3 regions of the Cytobacillus sp. FSL K6-0265 genome follow, and region 1 is predicted to be linked to each of the others. Evidence: predicted binding sites of a transcription regulator. Region 1 holds the regulator's gene; each other region holds the start of a gene.
What was found. Region 1 encodes LexA, which represses DNA repair genes until DNA is damaged. Its sites were predicted from a motif close to CGAACATATGTTCG; they were not measured.
Positions count from the first base shown of each region.

Region 1 (6,265 bases):
TACTTTATAACCAAAGCCTCTTAACGTTGCAGCAATTTCTGCAAAAGTAAGGTTGTTTTTTCTCAATTTTACTATTTCTTCAATTGGTACTTCTATTCGTTCTCTGCCGTTTATATTACCTTGGTTTTTTAAATTTTTTTCAGGTCGAAAGCCTTTTTGAACAGCTTTTTGCATCCCTCTTTTAATTTTTACATTATGTAGTTTTCTTTGATATTCTTCAACCATGCTAACAATCTGTAATACCATAGAATCTGAATCTGAAAGTTGCAATTCCCCGTTATGGGCAATTGTAAAAATCTTCCCATTTTCTTTAAGTATACAATGTAAGATGGCGATTTTAGCATTGCCTCTTCCAATCCTGGTTTCATCTTGAATAAGAACAGCCTCCGCTTGTTTCTGTTTTAGTAACTCTAATAATTGCAGCACACCTATTCTTTCTAAATCATAGCCACTTGCTTTCTCACGTATCACTTCAACTACAATCATATCCTTCATTCTCGCTAAATGTAAAAGTTCTTCTTCTTGTCTAGCAAGGGACGTTTCCTGTGTATCCTTCGTCGTGCTCACCCTACAATATATAATTACATTCATTCTCATTCATTCCTTTAGTCTTCTAATATCACACTAGCTAAATTGGTTTCAGATATTATTTCACCATCTGTAATGGGAAGATATACCGTATCACCAGGATGTATTTCACCTAAATGTATATGATTAAATTCTTCTACCCAAGCAACAAAATCTTTAGAAGACATATTATGGGCATCTCTAAAATCCTCCGCAATTTTCCATAAAGAATCCCCTTGTTTTACTTCAACCTTTACATACTCCTCCTGATTTGCATTACCAGTGTTCAAAAATAATAGGAAAGCCATACCGAAACTAAAAGCGATAAGAATAATAGCATAACTATAAGAATTCCACAATTGTTTTATCATTAATTGTCACCCCTGAATAGAATATATGTTCGATTTGATGATTTTAGTATAATGCGAACACTTGTTTCTGTCAACAAGAAAATTCGAACTTATGTTTGTATCTGTTTTCTACTGGTGGTATAATAAGCTTAATGATATTGACGAAGGTGCGTGATAGCGTGAAATTATCTAAGAGGCAGCAAGATATATTGAATTTTATAAAGGATGAAGTAAAACAAAAAGGGTATCCACCGTCTGTTAGGGAAATAGGCGAAGCTGTTGGACTAGCTTCAAGTTCAACCGTACACGGTCATCTAGCCAGACTAGAGAGTAAAGGGCTTATTCGTCGAGATCCAACAAAACCCCGTGCCATTGAAGTATTAAATTTAGAAGAGAGCAATCCAATTCCTAAAGTGCAAACAGTGAACGTTCCTATTATCGGTAAGGTTACTGCTGGTCAACCTATTACTGCGATTGAGAATGTTGAGGAATATTTTCCTTTACCTGAAAGAATGGCTCCGAGTGACGAAAATATCTTCATGCTTGAAATTATGGGAGAAAGTATGATTGAAGCTGGCATATTAGATGGTGATTATGTCATAGTCAAGCAGCAACAAACAGCAAATAATGGAGAAATCGTCGTTGCTATGACGGAAGATGACGAGGCCACGGTTAAGCGATTCTTTAAAGAGAAGAACTTTATTCGCCTACAACCAGAAAACCCTACTATGGAGCCGATTATTTTGCATAATGTATCTATTTTAGGCAAAGTTATTGGTGTTTATCGCCAAATTCATTAAAAAAGAGTGTCATTTTTGACACTCCTTTTTAATCGTTGCAATTATCTTTATATGTTACGCATCCAATTATTAAATTTGAAAAATTCAGTAAAATAGAATCATTACATGGAGACAAAAATATATTATAATGAAATTTACACCAAGAATCAACCTAAGGTCGCAAAAAAATCTCGGCTTTAGGAGTGTGAAGGAAAAATGTTAATGAACATTCTCTTCGCTGCGTTGATTGGTGGAATTGTCGGTGTTGCAGGGCATTTGCAGAGGTTAGGCAAACTAGTCAAGCCACGGATGACGAAAAAATTCATTTATTTAGGGTTCTTAGAAGACATCTTACTAGGAGGACTGGCGGCCGTATTTGTCATTGTGACAACAACACCGGATTCCCCCACTGCTGTTTTCATCATCTCTCTCGTTTCTGGTATGGGAGGAGAGGGTATCTTAAAATTATTAGATACCCTAAAAGTAAAAGATCACGAATAAATTTTATTCCGTTCTTATGAACGGTTTTTTGTTGTATATAAAAAGAACAAATAATATCTAGACAACCTCATTTTTCACCTACTATTATAAGAACTAAGCGCTAGAAATACCTGCTCAGACTGTTCAATTTCACATTTATGAAGGGATATAACACATCATCGTTTTACGATGAGTTGCTTCTTAAATTGTAGTATGTATGTCTTACACAGATCTTAGAATCACTTGACTACCTTCTACATGATGTTTTATGGGGCGATAAAACATCATGTCTTTTCATGAAAAACTGATGGTTTAATGGAATAAATGTTCATTTGATCCAGTTGATGGGTAAATAGAACAATCTACTTCAAAATACATACACTTTATATTCAATTCATCATCTATTAGGAATTAATAGCTATCTTGATTTCACGAACCAAGTCATCCACAGGTTGAGGATCGCTTCAAGCAACTATTTCTCATTGATTTCGATTATCTAGCATCATTGTTATAGTTTTTCTTCCTATTAATTAATAGATAGGACTGTAGACAAACTCAATATAAGGAGTTTGTCTACAAGTGAAGCAACCGTTAAGATTGGTTTTAAAGATGTTTTTTAGTATCCGCAATAGTTATTTTCTCATAAATTAACTTCCGCTAAAACACTGTAAAAGCACTCTCAACTATCGGGTTTTCCTCAGTGCCTTATACCTCAACTGCAACAATATCATCACAACAGATCGTAGTGATTCTTACACGACCTTTCTTGTCACAACAATCATCGTGACGATGACATTCCGCTTTTGCTAAGAAGACTAAATTTCCACGAACATCGATAAACTCTCCGAACACATGGCCGCCACCTTTAAGAAAAACCTTCACATCTTCACCACGGGAAATGTTCTTAAAAAACTCATCGCAGCCACAATCGTTATTGTCGTCTTTGCTGTAATTACCACAACCATAATTATTGTTGTCATATCCGTATGAGTCTGAATATCTTGGGCTTCTACCAAAAAAACAATTATTATATCCCATACCTCTTCCTCCTTTCTATGATTATGTTAATACTATATGTGGATGGTCTTGCAGTTGTACGGGCTATACCACCCTGTTAAGAGACCATTTTATTTGCTCTATGTTTCTATCTTTTAATCTTTCTACCCTAACTAAATAAAGAAGCAGCCGTTATGGCTGCTTTGAGCTAGATCCTTTTTAGTATCTCTTAAATAGATAGCAAGTTGAATGATGATATGAAACTGTTATATCCTATTGCCTTAATTCCTCGATGATACAATAAAGAAGAATCTTAATTATCGAGTTTCAACTGCAACGATATTATCACAACAGATTGTAGTGATTTTTACTCGACCTTTCTTGTCACAACAACAATCATCGTGATGATGACATTCTGCTTTTGCTAGGAAGACTAAATTTCCACGAACATCGATGAATTCTCCTGATACATGGTCGCCGCCTTTAAGAAAAACTCTCACATCCTCACCACGGGAAATGTTCTTAAAGAACTCATCACAGCCACAATCCTTATTGTCGTCTTTACTGTAATTGCCACAACCACAATTGTTGTTATTATATCCATATGAGTCTGAATATCTTGGGCTTCTACCAAAAAAACAATTATTATATCCCATATCTCTTCCTCCTTTCTATGATTATGTTAATACTATATGTGGAAAATGAAGAGTTGTACGGGCTATCTCACCCTGTTAAGAGACCATTTTATTTTCTCTTTGTATCTTCTTTTAGTTTTTCGAGTCTACTCTAACTAATATAAAAAAGCAGCCGTTATGGCTGCTTTGAGCAGAGTCCTTTTAGTATTTATTAAATAGATACGAAGTGAAGAAGCAGTTATATCCCTTGCAATAACTTCCTCTAAGACACATAAAAAAGGACTCTTACTAAGGTGTTTCTTTAGACTTCAACTGCAACGATATCATCACAACAGATCGTAGTAATCCTTACACGATCTTTCTTGTCGCAACAATCTTTGTGGCGATCATCGTGACGATCATCGCGACGATGACAGTTAGCTTTTGCTAGGAAAACTAAATTTCCACGAACATCGATAAACTCTCCGAAAACATGGCCGCCGCCTTTAAGGAATACTTTCACATCCTCACCACGGGAAATGTTTCTAAAGAATTCATCGCAGCCACAATCGTTATGATCATATCCATATGAATCTGAATAGTTTTGATTTTTATATCCCATATTCTCATCCTCCTTTCTATGATTATGTTAATACTATATGTGGAAGATGAAGAGTTGTACGGGCTATATCACCTTGTTAAAAGACCATTTTATGTTTTATATGACATCTTTTAGATTTTTTTAAATGCATGGAAAAGCGACGTTAAGGTCCATTCTATAAAAGGAATAAGGTTCAAAATGAATGTCTTAAGACCTCTCCTCACCACTTTACTTTCTTCTATTTTTAATACAAAAAAACCGCAGGTACCTCGATTACATCGAGTTTACCTACAGTCACATTTTTTGGTCTTATTTTGGTCAACAGAATAATTAGTTGGTCATGAATTTTATTTGAGCAAAACAAAACCCCCTCAAACCATAGTGGTAGAGGGGTTAATTTTATTAATACATTTGTAAATATTGCTCGCGTTCCCATGGGTGAACTTGCGTACGGAACATATCCCACTCAATTTCTTTTGCTTCGATAAAGTGTTCAAGAATATGTTCACCAAGTGCAGCAACCATTACTTCATCTTGTTTAAGAAGTTCTAGCGCGCTATAAAGTGTAGCTGGAAGATCTTTAATGCCTTCAGCTTCACGCTCTTCTTTGCTCATCACATAGATATTACGATCTACTGGAGCTGGTGGTGTTAGGTTGTTTTTCACGCCATCTAACCCAGCTTTAAGAAGAACAGCCATTGCAAGATAAGGATTTGCAGCTGGATCCACACTACGTACTTCTACACGTGTACTGACACCACGTGATGCTGGGATACGAATAAGTGGTGAACGGTTTCTTGCAGACCAAGCAACATAACAAGGAGCTTCATATCCAGGCACTAAACGTTTGAAAGAGTTTACTGTTGGATTTGTTACAGCTGTGAAACTTGGTGCATGGTTAATGATACCTGCAATAAAATTACGTGCTGTATCACTAAGTTCTAAATCACCTTTTGTATCATAGAATGCATTTACACCATCTTTAAATAAAGAAACGTTACAGTGCATACCTGATCCGTTCACACCGAATAATGGTTTTGGCATAAATGTTGCGTGTAAACCGTGTTTACGTGCAATTGTTTTAACGACTAATTTAAATGTTTGGATGTTATCACACGCTGATAATGCATCAGCATATTTAAAATCGATTTCATGTTGCCCTGGAGCCACTTCATGGTGAGAAGCTTCAATTTCAAAGCCCATTTCTTCAAGCTCAAGAACGATATCACGACGGCAATTTTCACCTAAGTCTGTTGGAGCTAAATCAAAATAACCACCATTATCATTAAGTTCTAAAGTTGGTTCACCTTGTTGATCTAACTTAAATAAGAAGAATTCTGGTTCAGGTCCAAGATTGAAATCTGTAAAACCGAGGTCTTCCATTTCTTTAAGGATTCTTTTTAAGTTATTACGTGGGTCTCCCGCGAATGGCGTACCATCTGAATTATAAATATCGCAGATTAAACGTGCTACTTTTCCTTTTTCAGCTGTCCAAGGGAAGACTACCCAAGTGTCTAAGTCTGGGAATAAATACATATCTGATTCTTCAATACGAACGAAACCTTCAATTGAGGAACCATCGAACATCATTTTATTGTCCAAAGCTTTTTCAAGCTGACTAATTGGAATCTCTACGTTTTTAATTGTTCCTAAAATGTCAGTAAATTGTAATCTGATAAATTTTACATTTTCTTCTTTAGCAATACGTCTGATATCTTCTTTAGTGAATTTTGCCACCTTGTGTTTCCTCCTTTAAAGTCAAGAAAAGATTTTTTATTTTAATGGAAAAAGCGTGATAAATCACCTTGTCTTAAAGACGATCGAGTAAACCTACCTGCTTGCATAAATTCTTTACGCAAAAGCTTTCTCAATTCATCA
Region 1 covers NZ_JBBOPE010000001.1:1,950,954-1,957,218, reverse strand. The annotation lists gene MHH73_RS10040 (YneB family resolvase-like protein) at 1-591, opposite strand, end outside; gene yneA (cell division suppressor protein YneA) at 606-938, opposite strand; gene lexA (transcriptional repressor LexA) at 1,070-1,717, shown strand; gene MHH73_RS10025 (DUF4257 domain-containing protein) at 1,913-2,197, shown strand; gene MHH73_RS10020 (hypothetical protein) at 2,882-3,214, opposite strand; gene MHH73_RS10015 (hypothetical protein) at 3,490-3,828, opposite strand; gene MHH73_RS10010 (hypothetical protein) at 4,109-4,408, opposite strand; gene glnA (type I glutamate--ammonia ligase) at 4,790-6,124, opposite strand; gene MHH73_RS10000 (MerR family transcriptional regulator) at 6,166-6,265, opposite strand, start outside.

Region 2 (6,265 bases), 580 kb from region 1:
TAACCTTTTCTTGCTATGCCCGGATAAAATACGCCAATCGTATCGCCAGTAAAAAAGCCATTACTTTTCGAATCATGGATAGAGTAATGGTGCTTTGCATGTCCAGGAGTATCATAAAATGTTAACAAGCGACCACCGATATCCAATGATTGTCCCTCTTCCATCGTGACTAGTCTCTTCTCATCAATTGGCATAATCGGATTAAATAGTTGATCAAATTCATCACCATATACCATTCTAGCACCAGCAATTAATTTACTAGGATCAGCTAAATGCCGTTTACCTCTTGGGTGAACATATACTTTTGCCTTTGGACATTGCTCTAAGAACAAACCGGCTCCACCCGCATGGTCTAAATGTACATGGGTGACAATAATATGCTTGATGTCTTCAAGGTTAATGTTCAATTCTTGCAACCCTTCTATAAGATGGGGAATAGAAGGACTAGCACTTGTTTCAATCACTGTTAATTCTTCAGCACCTAATATATACGCCCCCGTACGCTCAGGTGTTTGTAAATCCATTAAATCAATGAGTTGAATGTCATTTCCTAAATCACGAACTTTGTGCAAAGTAATCCCCTCCATATTGCTCTTTATGAAAATTATGACATAAGTAGATGAAGAGAGCTACTTAATATGCTCAAATTATCATAGTGCCTGGTCACTTGAGCAAAAAAAGAACCACAGCATCAATCGCTGTGATACACCCAAGAAAATACTTTTACTTTGTTCACTTCATTTTCAAAACCTGCCTCCGAAACGCTCGTAAGTAAATTGTGGCACTTCAGAACTTAGTTGCGATTCTTTCAGAACAGGCCATATTAAGCTAACATTTCCTTCTGCTCTTGTTCTTTAAAAAAGCTTTTCATCGCATGAAACACATCAACTTTTTGCTTTAAAATATAATAGCGGAATAAATCATTTTTTATATTTTTGTATGCTGACATAAGAGTGGAATGGCGGTTATATTGGTTTAACTGTATACCCTATATCCAAAATAAAAAGCACAGCGTATGTAAGTAGTGTCCCCACACTCTTACATCGTCCGCCTACTCACGATAGGCAAACATTTGCTGTACCTTTAGATGTATTTTATTACATTCCAGGTCCCATAGCAACGGTTTGTCTGATGATGGCCGTTGCTTTTTTGTATTCAAAGGAGCCAGGGAAATGAAAAACCGTATTGATGTAATTGCACAAGAAGAATCATATAGTAACCTTGCGTCATTTAATGATATAGAACTAATGAACAAGGCAGTACGTAAATATAGAGAACTCATAACTGTGTCTGTTAAGCGAGCTGACGTACAGAAGAGACTAATTGCTTTATTAGAGATTTTAAAACGTCATAGCTGCAAGCAAATTGGCGTGAGCTATATGTCTAAAAATACGATTGCCAAAAAATTAGAATTATCCTATAAGACTGTACAAAGATTAATGAAAAAGTTAGTTGACTTGGGCATGATCCGCCAGGTAGAAATGAAGCGTAAAAAGAACATGTTACAAACTGCTAATGCAGTTATTATTTTGCCTATAAAAGAAGAAGTGACCAACAAGCAACCTGCTAAAAAGTCCAAGAAGTGTCCTACCATTAAAACAACTTCTAGTTCTTTAAAACAACTTATTAATAATACTAAACGTAATAACAGCGTTAAGTTGTCATCTGCAAATTTTATTGCTCATTGGGTACCAAAAAGCTTCGCTGAGTTAACAAGGTACTTTTATTCTGAAGCAAAAGCTATTGAAGAATTTTGGAAAGTAGTTAAACAATGTAATAGAGTAGTAGACCATATGAACGGTTTAAGAGCCTTTACTGAAGATCAAGAGCTTGAAATTGGTGTACAAGCATTTAAGGAATTTGTAATGAAAATAAAGTCTGGTGCAAAAATGATTAAAGGGGAATTTGCTTATTTTAACGGCATTGTTAATAATCTTATGGATAAGCTTTATTTTGATGACGCATTTATGTCTCGTTAAAGGTTAGTATCTCTACTGGCATCTTAGTACATAATTTCTCAAACTCGTGTTTCCGTTGATCACTTAAAGTAAAAATGCTTAATTTAGGCATCAGCCCAAAATGCTTGCCGATTTCTTGCCACATCTCTCGATACTTATTTATCTTTTTACGGTTGTCTTGCATAGACCTGGTGTTATCTATCTCGATTAAATAAACATACCCATTACGGCTAAATACAGCGTCAGGGATAAGTGTTTGCTTGTTAACCACAGTTAATCCTTTTATCTGAATTCCAAAACTATATTCTGGCTCTTGTGATGTCTCAATAATATATTCCCTTTTCCAATCCAGAGGGCAATTAAAATGGACATAAGCCTGGTTGCACAAAAGCATGTGGTCAAACAAGACAGACTTTTTAACTTCCTTATCAGAGCCAATTAAATTACGGCCATCTTTATTGAGATACACTATTTTTTGATTAGAGCGTACAACATGAAGATACTCTTCTAACTGATTAATTAACCTACAGGTATGACGATATGATCCAGGTTGTAATATATCATGAAGTTGCTTAACTGTTACTGCACCTAATTTATCAATTGTCATCAGAATCTTTTCTTGCTTGTTGAAGTTCATGCAGAAAACCTCCTATTTGTATGTCATTGATATAAGGGCATTGAATCTCATGTGATTGGGCTAATTTATAAATGGCCCTGCCTGGTATCGGTTCTAATTCTTCAGCGCCTTTTTCATCAAGGATTACACGACTACCTACCATATCTGGCATCCGAAACGCAACACGTGCCATCATGTTCATTTTTATGCTCATGCTGACTGATTCCTTTGAAGGGTATTGAGTGGCCAAGATTAATCGAAAGCCTAATCCCCCACCAATACGTGCAATTTCACTGAGATATATTTGTGCGAGTTCGGCATGCTTTTTAAATTCTTTAGGTACTAATTTGGGTGAAAGTTCTGCTGATTCATCCACAATAATAAATGTACGTTCTTTAATTGGTGTCTCAGCGACATTAGTCCAGTTATTCTTTAAATAGCGTTCTTCCTCTAATTTGATAAGTTTATAAACATGATCCAGCACCTTACATGAGTCAATTAAACTAGTTGCCACAGTCTTAACTTGTGGAAGGTTGCGGTATTTGTAAAACTCTAATCCTCCTTTTAAATCCAATATAATTATTTTCACTCTGTCAGGATTCCCAAGTATTAATGACGAAAAAATGCTTTTCAAAAATATTGTTTTTCCCATCCTAGTTGCCCCACCTACTAGCAAATGCGGATAATGGTCAAAATGGTGATAGATCACTTTTCGTTTTTTTCCTATTGGCACGAGCCATGAATTTTCATATAAATTCTTTTTATCATATGTCCAGTTGGATAGAGTTTTGTATGGGATTAGTGCTGCTGCAGTCACAAGGACTGGCGGAATAAACCACTCTAACATTAGGTCACTCTCCTATTCAGTGTCATTGTCACTCACTTTGTCATCGGGTCTCCTGGTCAGTGACATGTCATTTTTTTATTTATCAATGTTTCATAGTTAATTTTTCTTGTCATTTGTAGAGCAACTAAGAATACTTATCGTATTCTTCCTCTTCCTCGTTTCTCTCGTTGAGGCTCAAATAAAAATTGCCCACAAGTGCTTCAATAGATAGAGCATTCCCCCGTATTTAGTCACCTCTAATGCCAAGTTAATTGCTGTTTGATTAATCTTAATACCGTAACCCTCCATAATTGTTACCCCTACCAAGCTACCTCCAGCTACTCCAATCGCTACTAACCCAAATGTCACCGGGTCCATTTGTCATCACCCTTTCGTCAGTGTCTAGTACAGTGTATGGGCCACTGCCTAAAAACTTGCCTGTCTATTAACATTTTTGATAACTTTTTTTATCATTTTAATTAACAGGAGTTAACAAAAAGGTGTAGAATCAGTATCTTAAAGAAGGTGAATGGATATGTTTAATAACAGAATTGGATATTGGGCCGATAAAAAAGGAGTCAAACATAAGTACATTGCAGCAGAATGCGGAGTAACTATTCAAACATTTTCTAGATGGGTAAACAATAAAACTCAACCAGATTTGAAACAATCTGCTGCCATCGCTCGTATCTTAGGAATAAACATTGATCAACTAATAACTGAGGAGGAAGAAAAGGATTGAAGAATATTTATAAAATCATACTATTTGTTTGCGTATTAATCTTTATCGGAATAGGAACTTATATGTCTATGGGAAATGAAAGTGTTCAAGGAGTTTCAGGAGAATCCCAAGAGAATGAAGGATATAACAGTGTGGAAGAAATTGATCCGGAGGAATATGAAGAAAAATTTATTGTCTCAACAATTGAACACTTGAATACAATTCAAGAAGATATGGAAGAATTAGAGTTTTTGTTATCTGATATTCAAGAACAAGATGATAACTGGAGATTGGATATTCAATTTATTACAGATTCTAGTAGTGTCGTCCACAATAATGTAAGCACTGGGTTTCTAAATGAGGAACAAAAGGAAAAGTATAAGATGACTTTGGCATCTAATCAATCAGCCATAGAACTTGCAGATTCAATTTACTCCGATACAGAAGAAGCCTTAAATTTATACGACAAACGTCTTTTTGAAGATATTTATACTAGATTAGAAGAACAAGAATCATTAATCAAAGAAACATTAGGTAATCTTGAAGAAGAACGATACAATTAAACCGCCTCTTAACTGGCGGTTTTTGTTATTCTTAGCGTTCTTGGTTGACCCTCATTCCAACTAACATAGCCGTAATCCCTTAAACTGTGCAATATCCTGCTTATTGTGGAGGAAGAAGGTATTCCTGTTAATTCACTTAATTCCCTATATGTAGGTGGATAATGATTTGTTGCAACGTATTTTTCTAATGTTTCTAACACTTCTCTTTGTCTAGTTGTTAGTTTACGCATAATTGACCCCTTTTTTCTTATTTTTGTATTCCTTTAAACATAATTTTACAGGAACATTCGTTCTATTTCAACTTGTTTTCGAACAAATGTTTGTATAAAATCAGTTCATAAGGAGTGATTCTAAATGATACGAGACCGTGGAAAAATGAAATGGCAAGGATTCTTTATGAGCGAACACACCGAATTACTTAAACAAATACCAGTTGAATATGAAAAAATGAAGAAGCCAGAATTGGATGAGCAAGAACTTGAGGATATACAGATAATAACTATGGAGTCGCTAAACTATACAACTACAATCAAATTAACTATATGGATTGATGGCTTCACAAAAACTTATGAGGGGATTGTTGATAAAATCGATCATATTAACATGTACATCTATCTAGAGACAACTGAATCTAATATTTTGAAGTTTCATATTCATGAAGTGATTTCGATTGAAAGGATTTAAATTTATGACTAGGATTAATGAAGCTGATCGTGATGTGCTAGAGCAAGCAATATACTTACCAATGATTATTATTATCCTTGAAAGAGATTTAAAGATCATTGAGAAGTCCCCGTTTAAGATTAAGCAGCCTTATATTACCTTGATGGAAAATACAATAAGGAAAGTCCGAAGTGACCTAAAAGAAGTTAAAGATAAGATGAGGAAAGGGAATATGAGAGTAACTCAGATTGGACACGATGAGTCGTTTACTATGTATGAGTTCCACTACAAAGGCTATGATGAGCAGCATAATTATTTTAATCCAAGAATTAGAAATAAATGTGAGGAATTGTTGGAGTTATATTTAAATAAAGAGGACATTAAGAATATCTATAGAACTAATGACTAACAAATTACTTTAACCATCAGAAAGGTATTGATATAATGATTTTTTATCATTTGGATAGAACTTCTTCTCTAATTGAAGGAAAAGTTCTAAAAAACTATAATTTAAACAGTGTTACAAATTACTTAGAGGACCATGCCGATTTCTTGTTTCCAAAGGGATTTAGTAGCCACGGTAGAACATATCTATTAAATTCAAATTCTCCTGATGCTAAAATTGAATGGTTTTATGAATACGTTCGTCGGAGCCATTTTAATAGCAAACCTTCAAGATTTACTTCTTTCTTTGCAGTAGATTGTCTAGACGAAATTGATGATATATTTGGAGAGACATACGGTGACGTATACAAAATAGAGGCTGAACATTCATTTCGAGCAGATATGAATTTATTAAAATCTCCAGATAATTTCTTAGATATGTCAATTTATGCACATAAATATTGGACCGGAGAACTTTATGAGGATTTTTATAGATTAAATACAAATGAAAAAATTAAATGGGAATACCTATTG
Region 2 covers NZ_JBBOPE010000001.1:1,369,929-1,376,193, reverse strand. The annotation lists gene MHH73_RS07160 (MBL fold metallo-hydrolase) at 1-572, opposite strand, end outside; partial or broken gene MHH73_RS07155 (sporulation protein YhbH) at 824-982, opposite strand; gene MHH73_RS07150 (helix-turn-helix domain-containing protein) at 1,173-1,979, shown strand; gene MHH73_RS07145 (replication-relaxation family protein) at 1,966-2,595, opposite strand; gene MHH73_RS07140 (FtsK/SpoIIIE domain-containing protein) at 2,555-3,421, opposite strand; gene MHH73_RS07135 (hypothetical protein) at 3,596-3,778, opposite strand; gene MHH73_RS07130 (helix-turn-helix domain-containing protein) at 3,936-4,142, shown strand; gene MHH73_RS07125 (hypothetical protein) at 4,139-4,684, shown strand; gene MHH73_RS07120 (LexA family protein) at 4,693-4,914, opposite strand; gene MHH73_RS07115 (YolD-like family protein) at 5,039-5,368, shown strand; gene MHH73_RS07110 (hypothetical protein) at 5,373-5,756, shown strand; gene MHH73_RS07105 (hypothetical protein) at 5,792-6,265, shown strand, end outside.
Region 2: the regulator LexA is predicted to act here: its motif matches at 4,994-5,007, upstream of MHH73_RS07115 (YolD-like family protein).

Region 3 (6,265 bases), 950 kb from region 1:
TCTGCAATATCTTCAAATCCTATGTTTTGTAAATATTGGGTAATCTCATAGCCATAGGTCTCCCCCTGCCCTATTTTTTGTAGCACAATCCCTTCTAGTACACCTTTCAATAATTCAGTTAGCCCTTTCACTCGCTAAACCCCTCTTTCATTCTTAACTATATAGTAATACTAAGTAGTGTATCTAAACGTATTCAGATTTAGCTCTATTGATTTCAATCTATTTAGTATCACTAAGTACCACTATATAATATTACTAAGTAGATTAATTGTCAATGTTTATTCCACAAATAAAAACCACCTGAACTTTTTTTAAAACGTTCAGGTGGTTACCACTTACCCTTTCTAAAGGATTTCTTGTTGGTTCTTTTTATTTAAAAATAATACTAAACCGACTAGGTTAAGGTTGCTACAGCCACATATGCGGTTGTGAAACTTCCAGTCTGTACCTACTTGGGCGATTACAGAAATAAATGGTAACGACACAACAACGTATCACTTCTGTTTCCATTGCCTTGCCACATATCTTACCCTTCTTTATTGGAGAGTTCATGAAAGAGCATCCAAATGTTCATATTAAACAGTACACTGGCTCAGCCGCAGCTATGAAAAAGCAATTAGAGGATGGAGAGATTGATTTTTGTATTTCTATGAGGCCCATCGAAGGAAGAGAAATTGAGTGGATGACCTTACTTGATGAGGAAATCTTTTTATCTGTTCCACCTGATCACAAGCTCGCCCACCGATCTTCTGTTCATTTAAATGAAGTATGTAACGAGGTATTTAGTAATCGTCCGATGGGTTATGATTTTAGAGATTTAACGAACCAGTTTTGCTCTGAAGCAGGCTTCATTCCCCATACTCCGATTGAATTAGAAGAAGCAGGGGCTATTTTACGATTGATTGAGCTCGGTTTAGGGATTTCTTTTACCCCACAGTTATCATTATTACAAGAGAATTTACCGAAAACCGTGCAAATCCCGATTACTGCTCCCCGTTGTCGACGTCATATTGGACTCGCCTGGCATAAAGGACGTTATTTCTCTCAGGCTGCGACTGATCTCCATCAATTTTCGGTGCGGTTTTTTAAACATATCGCTCTTACTTATTTTGACGATCAGAGTGTTGGCGATTGATATGGAGGAGAGTTAACTTAACTTTCTTCTATATGAATGATTTCTGGTAGGAAAATGATCTCAATACTGTCATCTTCCTTTACTACTCGAAGCGATTGTTTGAATGTATCTACATAATGAATGCGCCCGGAAATGGCTACTTGTTCTCCTCGACGGAACAAGGTAAATGTTAACAAAGTATGAAACGCCATGGCCTCGCTAATCATCTCATCGAACTGTTCATATTGTTGTTCATCTAACTGAGGCTTAGTTTGTTTATGGTGGCTTTCATCATACTCTCTTAAAAGCTTGACATGTTCCGGTAGCATCATTGATACCCATTTCTTATTCCCACGATCACGAAGCATCATTTATTCCTTCTTTCTCATTACTATTTTTTATGGCCACCGACAAGTGTGGCTCTATGTCTCGCTGTACCTGCGTCGGTATAAGAAACCGCTCGCAATAAGGAAGCAGATCCGAAGCGGGCACGAATGCGATCGACGGTATAGCCGAGCTTGCGCTTGTTAAAGCCATTTTGATCAAATAAACTAAGCTGATACTCGTGATCATCAGTTATTTGACCAAGAGAAATAGTAATCTTACGAACCGTTTTACCGTTATAATGTTCATCTAATAAAGCTAAACAAATATGATAAATAGTCATGGTTACATTTGTTGGCTCCTCCATTGTCCGAGAACGATAAAATCCACCACCAAACTCATCCTTGCTATAGCCAAGCCCAAAATGAACGGTTCTCCCTGCCTTACGATGTGTGCGTGCCCTTCTTGCAACCTCCTCACACATTTCTAAAACAACATGCTTGATTTCTTCTTTATCGGTATAATCTCGAAGCAAGATTTGACTTTTCCCAAAGCTAATTTGACCTTGTAAAATCGGAGCACCGATTTCTGACAAATCTATTCCCCATGCGTGATAATAAAGCTGATTGCCCATAATACCAAACTTTTTTTCTAGTGTAGTTAGATTAAAATGGGCAAGCTGGCCAACCGTAAAAATCCCCATGCTGTTCAAATTTTTTTCCAATCTGTTGCCTATACCCCACATTTGACTTAATGGGGAAATCGGCCAAAGTTTTTCCTCTACCTGCTCATAAGTCCACTCAGCAATGCCGGCCTTCTTTGCTTCTAAATCAAGACAAAGCTTTGCCATTAACATATTGGGACCAATCCCGACAGATGAAGGTAGCTGAAATTCCCTTTCGATATCATCTTTTATCTTTTGGGCAATCGTATAGGCGTCGCCCCATATATGTTCTGTTCCGTCAATACAAATAAAACTTTCATCCACACTATAAGTATGAACGGCTTCTTTCGGTACATAGCGATGAAATACACGAGTAATTTCCATGGAGACACGTAAATACGTAGCCATCTTTGGTTCTTCAATAATAATGCGAGGGTCATTGGGGACTTCAAATAGCCGCGACCCTGTTTTTATGCCAAATTCTTTCTTCATTCTCGGTGAAGCAGCAAGAATGACACTGCCTTTACGATCATGATTTCCCGCTACTACAAGATAACATTCCATTGGATCTAATCCGCGCATAACAGCTGAACAACTGGCATAGAAGCTCTTCATATCTATACATAAAATTTGTTGTTTTGGCATGACACTATAATCAACCATCAGATTGCCTCTTCTCACCATAAAATAAGAACTTATGTTCTGTTTATTTATACCCATAATATTAACCGAATATACGTTCCCTTTCAATGGAAATTTTACGACGAATTTCTTATATTCGACTAACTAGACAAAACCTGGGATTGAATAAGAATAGCTCTATCATTAGCTGAGATGGACTAAAAGTAAAACAAACTCTTGTAAAGTAGAAGGCTGCTCCCTTTCATTATCCCATGCATAAATATTCGACATATTATGATATTTTACCTAAATCAATAATCAAAAAAGTTCCCAGTTTTCCCCTCTGTTATTTGACGTGCCTATTATTTAACGGAAATGTTTAATGGATAGTCGAAAAAACCTCTTTTGCCGCTATCTTTGGCAATTTCACTATTCTTGCACGAGCAAATCGATTTTGCTCTGCCATCTTTGACGATTTCACTATCGATGCACGAGCAAATCGCTTTTATAACCAAAATAAGACATAAAAAAACATGAACAAAGAAATTGCTCATGTTTCATGTTTTCTAATGATTCCTAGCGATTAAATGGGACCCAACCTTCTCTAGAGAGGATAGCTTCCCATAATCCGTTCGGAATGTCATATTTATCTCTTTCTTTTAAATTCAGGGCATATTCTATTTCCTCAAGACGATCTTCTTGAATATATGCAGCCCATCTTGGTGAAATTAACAATTCTCTACCTAAAGCAATAAGTGGGATATTTCGTTCTCTAACGGCTAATGCTTCATCAGGTGAATTCACTTGTCCAACGGCCATTAAAGGAACGCGACCATTAATCACTTCATTCACCAGTTCAATTCTTGTGCGCTCTGTATCCGCCCCGCGGTGAGGAGTAGATAGTGCATGCATAAGAGAGATGTGCAAATAATCGAAAGGAAGATTTGATAAGGCATCCACTAGTTGAAAAGTTTCCGTCATTGTTAAACCAGGTGTCGATGGCTCTTCAGGTGAAAAGCGATAACCAAAAATAAATGGTCTCTTCGCATGCTTATCAATCGCCCTTTGGCAAGCTTCCGCAACAGCCAATGGAAACTTCATCCGATTTTCTACAGATCCACCCCATTCATCATCACGTTTATTCGTATACGGGGAATAAAACTGCTGTATTAAATACCCGTTTGCACCATGAATTTCTACTCCATCAAAACCTGCTTCAATCGCTCTTCTTGTAGCTTCTCCAAAGGCTTCGATGATTTCTTCAATTTCTCCTGCCGATAGGGCACGAGCTTTTTGATTGTCATGATCTATATCTGAAGCAGATACGACATCACCACCTGGAACAAGTTCAGTAGGACATGAGATGCCGCCGTGATGAATTTGTATCACCGCTTTTGCCCCTTGTTGTTGAATCGTCTCCGCTAGTCTTTTTAAACCCGGAATAAACTGGTCATCGTAAATACCTGGTTGACCAGGAAAAGCTTTACCATTTGGCGTCACATTGGCGCAAGCAGTAATAACTGTACCTAAATCCTTTGCACGTGCCTGGATAAAGACTAATTCTTCTTCCGAAATGGAGCCATCTTCATTAGAAGAATAATGTGTCATTGGTGCTAGTGCAAGTCGGTTTTTAACTGTCACACCGTTAGGAAATGTATAGGATTCAAATAACGGTTCATATTTTGCTTTCATATCTATCACCTTTTTTCTATAAATATCTTCACGATTTCACCATATAGATAAAAATAGCCCAATGCAAATTATTCAACTTGAAACATTATTTTTTATTAAACGCACCGCGTCCAGCCCATTCGAATAATCGGGGAGCAATGGCAAAAACTTTACTTCCTAAATTCATCCACCTAGGGAGATTTACCTCTCTCGTTGGCGTTAACATCACATCCACAACTTTTCGCGCAACATACTCCGGCTTTAACATATACCGCTGAACATTTTTCACATATGTGCCTTCTTTATCGGCTATATCAAAAAAATTCGTCTCAATCGGGCCTGGATTCACTGTTGTAATATACACACCTTGAGGAGCAACTTCCATCCGTAAGCTATTAGAATAGCCTAACACCGCATGTTTCGTTGCCGAATAGGTACTTGATTTCGGCGTAGCAATTTTCCCAGCTTGTGAAGCAATATTAATAATATGACCGCCTTTGGTCGCTAACATTGACGGCAAAACTTGCTGTGTACAAGCAATCAAACCCAGCACATTCACATCGAACATGCTTTTTACTTCTTTCATATTTGCATCATGCGCATAAGTGAAAATGCCGTATCCCGCATTATTCACAAGTACATCGATTACTTTAAATCGTTCGAGAATGAATGGAAAAACTTCCTCTACCTTTACAAGATCAGAGACATCTAAAGAAAAAATATGAATATCAACAGAAAAGCGTTGCTCAAGCTCTTCTTTCATTGCAGCTAATTTTTCTGTCCTTCTAGCCACTAAAGCAAGATTGGCTCCTCTTTCCGCACAAAGCCTTGCCATCTTTTCGCCTATCCCACCTGATGCACCTGTAATAATAATGTTCTTCCCATGTAAATCCTTTACCATTTTATCACCTCATTTGGCTACTATAGAAAGACACGCCATTCTTCTTATACTCACTTACTTCCCCAATTGCAAGCAAATAGTCGAGCTGACCGATTGTTTCAGATACCGTAAGAGGTAATTGCATTTTGTAAGCTTTCGGAAATAGGCGTTTGCATATATCAAAAACCGTCATTGATTCTTCCATGAGCCATTTCTTAACCTTCATCGCACGTTCATGCTGTGCTTTTTTTCGTTGAGGAATGATTTCATTTACATTTGTGAAGACTTCTCCATGACCTGGCAATACAAGCGCAAGCGAATAGCGGCTTAATTTATCAAGAGATTCATTATATTGTAATAATGATTTAGGGCGCTCAGATTGCCCTGGTAAAGGGGGCTCCATTAACGGATTCGGAGAAATATGAGCCAACAGATGGTCGCCACCAATATAAACCCCATCACTTTCTCGCAATAAACCAATATGACTTTGTGCATGACCCGGAGTTTCAATGACACGCCATCCTTTTAACCCTGGAGGTTCGTCTCCTTCACAAATTTCTTGAGCTAATGAGCGATCACAGAAATAGGCAAGCTCACCATGCAGTCTTGTCATTACTTTATCGTAATACTGAATCAAGCCAAACTCGGTGAGAACCTGCTGATAAAAATCATTATTTTGCTGTAGGAATTCCTCTGTCCGATTGAGCCATCGCTCATTTAAAGGATGACCAATAATTTGCATATCCGCCGGAAAATAATCAAGCAGACCAACATGATCTGGATGATGATGAGTAAGAATCACTTGCTCAATATCTGACAGTGTTAAGCCTAATTCATTCAGTTCTGACTGCAACGCTTCCCAAGCTTCCTCTGTTTTAGGTCCAGCATCTATAAGGGTTAGCTTCTCTCCTTTGATGACATAAAGGTTAACATCACCTACAGGAAAAGGAGTAGGAATCACGAGTCGACCAATATCATTAATCCATTGTGC
Region 3 covers NZ_JBBOPE010000001.1:2,900,038-2,906,302, forward strand. The annotation lists gene MHH73_RS14640 (PadR family transcriptional regulator) at 1-131, opposite strand, end outside; gene MHH73_RS14645 (LysR family transcriptional regulator substrate-binding protein) at 473-1,135, shown strand; gene MHH73_RS14650 (YolD-like family protein) at 1,153-1,482, opposite strand; gene MHH73_RS14655 (Y-family DNA polymerase) at 1,506-2,765, opposite strand; gene MHH73_RS14660 (NADH-dependent flavin oxidoreductase) at 3,300-4,415, opposite strand; gene MHH73_RS14665 (SDR family NAD(P)-dependent oxidoreductase) at 4,501-5,295, opposite strand; gene MHH73_RS14670 (MBL fold metallo-hydrolase) at 5,300-6,265, opposite strand, start outside.
Region 3: the regulator LexA is predicted to act here: its motif matches at 2,832-2,845, upstream of MHH73_RS14655 (Y-family DNA polymerase).